Regions from separate parts of the Streptomyces sp. NPDC046759 genome, predicted to be linked through region 2. Evidence: riboswitches for the same ligand, from Rfam matches in the RefSeq annotation. Region 2 holds a riboswitch; the other holds the start of a gene.

The links. A riboswitch is a leader RNA that binds a small molecule or an ion and turns the genes downstream of it on or off. The one in region 2 is predicted to bind cyclic di-AMP.
Region 1: linked by a shared signal. The riboswitch ahead of ABZ919_RS03130 (M23 family metallopeptidase) and the one ahead of ABZ919_RS19365 (transglycosylase family protein) in region 2 are both predicted to bind cyclic di-AMP.

The regions. Positions count from the first base shown of each region.
Region 1 is NZ_JBEYYJ010000002.1:65,275-67,468, forward strand. It holds gene ABZ919_RS03125 (pitrilysin family protein) at 1-464, shown strand, start outside; cyclic di-AMP (ydaO/yuaA leader) riboswitch at 713-875, shown strand; gene ABZ919_RS03130 (M23 family metallopeptidase) at 888-1,631, shown strand; gene ABZ919_RS03135 (GntR family transcriptional regulator) at 1,845-2,194, shown strand, end outside.
Region 2 is NZ_JBEYYJ010000013.1:111,892-114,085, forward strand. It holds gene ABZ919_RS19360 (transglycosylase family protein) at 1-669, shown strand, start outside; cyclic di-AMP (ydaO/yuaA leader) riboswitch at 852-1,027, shown strand; gene ABZ919_RS19365 (transglycosylase family protein) at 1,032-1,727, shown strand; gene eno (phosphopyruvate hydratase) at 2,080-2,194, shown strand, end outside.

The DNA of each region.
Region 1 (2,194 bases), on a different contig from region 2:
ACACCTACGGTGTGCGCGCGTTCGGGCAGGTCCTCATGTCCGCCCCCGACGGCACCGGTGCCTCGATGCTCGCCATCAGCGGCTCGGTGGACACCCCCAACACCGGCCCGGCGCTGGACGACCTGTGGAAGGTGCTGCGCACCCTCGCCACGGACGGCCTGACCGACGCCGAGCGGGACGTGGCCGTGCAGAACCTCGTCGGGGTGGCGCCGCTGAAGTACGAGACCGCGGCGGCCGTCGCGAGCACGCTGGCCGACCAGGTCGAACAGCACCTGCCCGACGACTTCCAGGCGACGCTGTATCAGCAGCTGGCTGCCACGGGCACGGTGGAGGCCACGGCGGCCGTCGTGAACGCCTTCCCGGTGGACCGCCTGGTGACCGTCCTCGTCGGTGACGCCTCCCAGATCAAGGCACCGGTGGAGGCGCTCGGCATCGGCGAAGTGACCGTGGTGGCGGCCGAGTAGACCGGTCCGCCGCCGCGCCCGGGCGCTCGGCCGAGCTCCCGCACACGCGCGAGGGGCCCTGACGGCTTACAGGCCGTCAGGGCCCCTGCTGTTCCACTCCCTTCCTCAGATGCCCGATTTGCGGCGGAGGTTGCCTGTCTGCCCTGTGGGATGCGCTACAAAAGCCCGGATCCGTTTGGGATTCCAAGGTCGGCTTTCGTAGCGTCGTCCGGGCTGTTCGTCGGGCAGTGCGCCGCACCCGCGGCACCGGACAGCCATCGCCGAGTCCCCGTACGGCGCGAGCCAGGGGAGCCGGGGACCCACGCAGTCCCTGGGGTGAATCGGGCACCCGCGCGCCTGCGAGGGAGTCCGTAGGAGACCTTCCTGCTCCGAACCCGTCAGCTAACCCGGTAGGCGAGAGGGAAGGAAAGGACCAGCCACTCCATGGCGTTCATGTGCGCCACCGGGAAGCACCGCAAGCCCGGCCGGGTCAAGCGCACCACCGCTCAGGCGGCCGGCATCGCTGCCCTCACCACCACCGGCGTCATCGGCACCCTCGCGGCGTCCCCCGCGTTCGCCACCGAGAACACCGCCGAGCAGACCGGCCTCACGCCCGTGATCAGCGTCGGCGACGACATCGCCGAGAAGATCGACGCGCAGGCCGCCGCCCAGAAGCACGCGGCCGAGCAGAAGGCGGCCGAGCAGGCCGCCGCCCAGAAGGCGAAGGAGGAGCGGGAGGCCAGGGCCCGCGCCGCCCGCGAGGCCGAGCGCAAGCGCCTGAACGCCTTCGTCGCCCCGATAGCCGACTCCTACGTCTCCACCGGCTACCAGGCCAGCAGCTCCCTGTGGTCCTCCGGTCACCACACGGGCATCGACTTCCATGCCGCGAGCGGCACCGCCGTCCACGCGGTGGGCTCCGGAACCGTCGTCTCCACCGGGTGGGGCGGCGCGTACGGCAACCAGATCGTGATCCGGATGGCCGACGGCATGTACACCCAGTACGGCCACCTGTCGTCCATCGGCGTCTCGGTGGGCCAGCGGGTCACCCCGGGCCAGCAGATCGGCCTGTCCGGCGCGACCGGCAACGTCACCGGCCCGCACCTGCACTTCGAGGCCCGTACGAGCCCCGACTACGGCTCGGACGTCGACCCCCTCGCCTACCTCCGCAAGCACGGCGTGAACGTCTGACCACCTCGTCGCACGGCAGTCGTCGCACGGCATGTGAGGCCCCGGCTCACCGAGCCGGGGCTTTCACCGTTTTCCCCGGTGCCCGCCCGGTCCGCCGACCAAAAAATATCCATGGATTCCGACCCGGCGTCGGAAATTCCGGCCCATTGGAATAGAGTCACGGAACACGCGTCCATCGTCGGCGTTTCACGGGGATTAAGGCGGAGGTCGGACATGCGTATTCCGGCGCACTCGGTGTGCACGGCCATCCGGGACGACATCGTCGCGGGTGTCCACGAACGCGGTGGCCGCCTCACCGAGGAAGTCCTGGCCCGCCGCTACGGCGTCTCGCGCGTCCCCGTCCGCGAGGCGCTGCGCACCCTGGAGGCCGAGGGTTTCGTGGTGACGCGCCGGCACGCGGGCGCGTGCGTGGCCGAGCCGACCGAGCAGGAGGCCGCCGACCTGCTGGAGATGCGCATGCTCCTGGAGCCGCTCGGCGCCGCCCGGGCCGCCCAGCGGCGCACCGAGGCCCATCTCAAGGTGCTGCGCGGCCTGGTCAGGCTGGGGCAGGAGCGGGCCAGGAG
Region 2 (2,194 bases):
GACTCGTCCGGTCTGCCGGATTCGTCCTCGGACTCCGGTCCCGGCTCTGACTCCGGGACCGGTTCCGGCTCCAACGCCGGTGCCGCCACGGACTCTTCCGGATCCGACTCTTCCGGTTCGAGCTCCGCCGGCTCGGAGGCGAGCACCACGCCGGCCCCGAGTCCGAGCGAAGGTGTCACCGGAACCCCCGAGGCCACCGGAACCCCCGACGCGGCCGGTGGCTCCGCCGGGACCGGGACCGCGACCCCCGAGTCCGACAAGAGCGGCAAGTCCGGTTCGTCCGACGGTGGAGGGTCACAGGGGGGTGACAGCTCGTCCACAGCGGCACCCGATGTCGACAACTCGGACAATTACCAGCAGAGTGCCGGTTCTTGGAGTCTCATCGACACCGGAGCCCTCGGCAGCGGCGGACGTCACCGCGGCACGAGTGCGGACGAAAGCGCGACAAACGGTCAGAACGCACCGTCTTCGGGTCGGCACGCCGGCCAGGGGCCGGACACCTATACGGTCCGCGAGGGCGACTCCCTCGCCTCCATCGCCGACTCCCTTGGCGTCCACGGCGGATGGCATGCGCTCTACGAGGGCAACAAGAAGGCCATCGGTGCCGACCCGAACCGCATCACCGCCGGTCAGACCCTGAAAGTAGAGGGCGAAAAGGGCGACGGCTAACGCGAGTTGACGCCCCACTTCGTGACTGATGTCCGGTTTGGTGAAAGTGTGGGATGAGTCTCAGAAGCCCTGATCGTCTTTGAAATTCCGCCGATCGCATGTCTACGGTCAGGACCGCTCGTCACCACGAGCCCCGGCAGCCGCAACGCCGAATCCTGCCAGCGGTTGCCCGGGAACAGTCGTCGCGTCAAGCGCCGTAGGCAGGAGCGGGGGACCCAAGGTAAGCGCCGGGCCCAGCGGTTGACGCTGGAACCGGCTAGGGGTGAAGCCGCACGGCTCGCGAAAGCGGGCGTGCGGCCGGGCAACTCAACCGGCCCGAACCCGACAGCTCACCTCGCAGGCGTCGGTGAGGGGATCGATCCATGCTGTTCTCCGGCAAGGGCAAGCACCGTCGCCCGTCCAAGGCCGTCCGCGCCGTCGCGCTCGCCGGTGTCACCGGCGCCGCCGTCGCCGCCCCGCTGATGGCGGCGGGCAACGCCTCCGCCGCCACCGCCTCCGAGTGGGACGCGGTCGCCCAGTGCGAGTCGGGCGGCAACTGGTCCATCAACACCGGCAACGGCTACTACGGCGGTCTGCAGTTCTCCGCCTCCACCTGGGCCGCGTACGGCGGCACCGCCTACGCCGCGCAGGCCAACCAGGCCACCAAGGCGCAGCAGATAGCCGTCGCCGAGAAGGTCCTCGCCGCGCAGGGCAAGGGCGCCTGGCCGGTCTGCGGCACGGGCCTGTCCGGTGCCGCCTACAACGGCTCCGCCCCGACGGGCACCTCGTCGAGCAAGAGCACGAGCGCCGGCACCACCTCCCGCTCCACCGGCCAGCAGGCCGCCACCCGCTCCACCCAGCGCACGGCCCCGAAGGCGAGCAAAACCGTCACCACCCCGACCGGCAAGAAGGTCAAGAAGGGTGACGGCGAGTACAAGGTCGTCAAGGGCGACACCCTGAGCGCCATCGCCGCCACGCACCACGTCGCCGGCGGCTGGCAGAAGCTGTTCAAGCTGAACAAGGACATCGTTCAGGACGCGGACCTCATCTACCCGGGCCAGCAGCTGCACCTGAAGTGATCCCCGGCCCGGTGGCCGCGCACGTGGCTCCCGGCTCCGAACGGACCCGCAGCGCCCTCACACCCTCACCCCCCACACCGAAGGCTCCGTGAGGGCCACCCCCGTCCCCCGCGGACCCCCCGCCCCGGCGCGTGTTCCCCCGTACGCGCCGGGGCGGGGTCTTTCGTTTTCCCGTTCTTCACCCCCACCCCCCTTTGTTCCGCTGGTGAACAATGGGTACCGTCTGCGTGTCCCTCCTGTCCACGGGGCGGTCGGTCGGTGGCCGACGCCCCCGGGACGGTTAGGCTCTAGTCGCAAGGCACAGCCGTAAGGCACCCGCCCCGCACTTCCAGCGTCACATCCCAAGAAGGAGATGCTCGTGCCGTCCATCGACGTCGTCGTAGCCCGGGAAATCCTGGACTCCCGAGGCAACCCCACGGTCGAGGTCGAGGTCGGCCTCGACGACGGCAGCACGGGTCGTGCCGCCG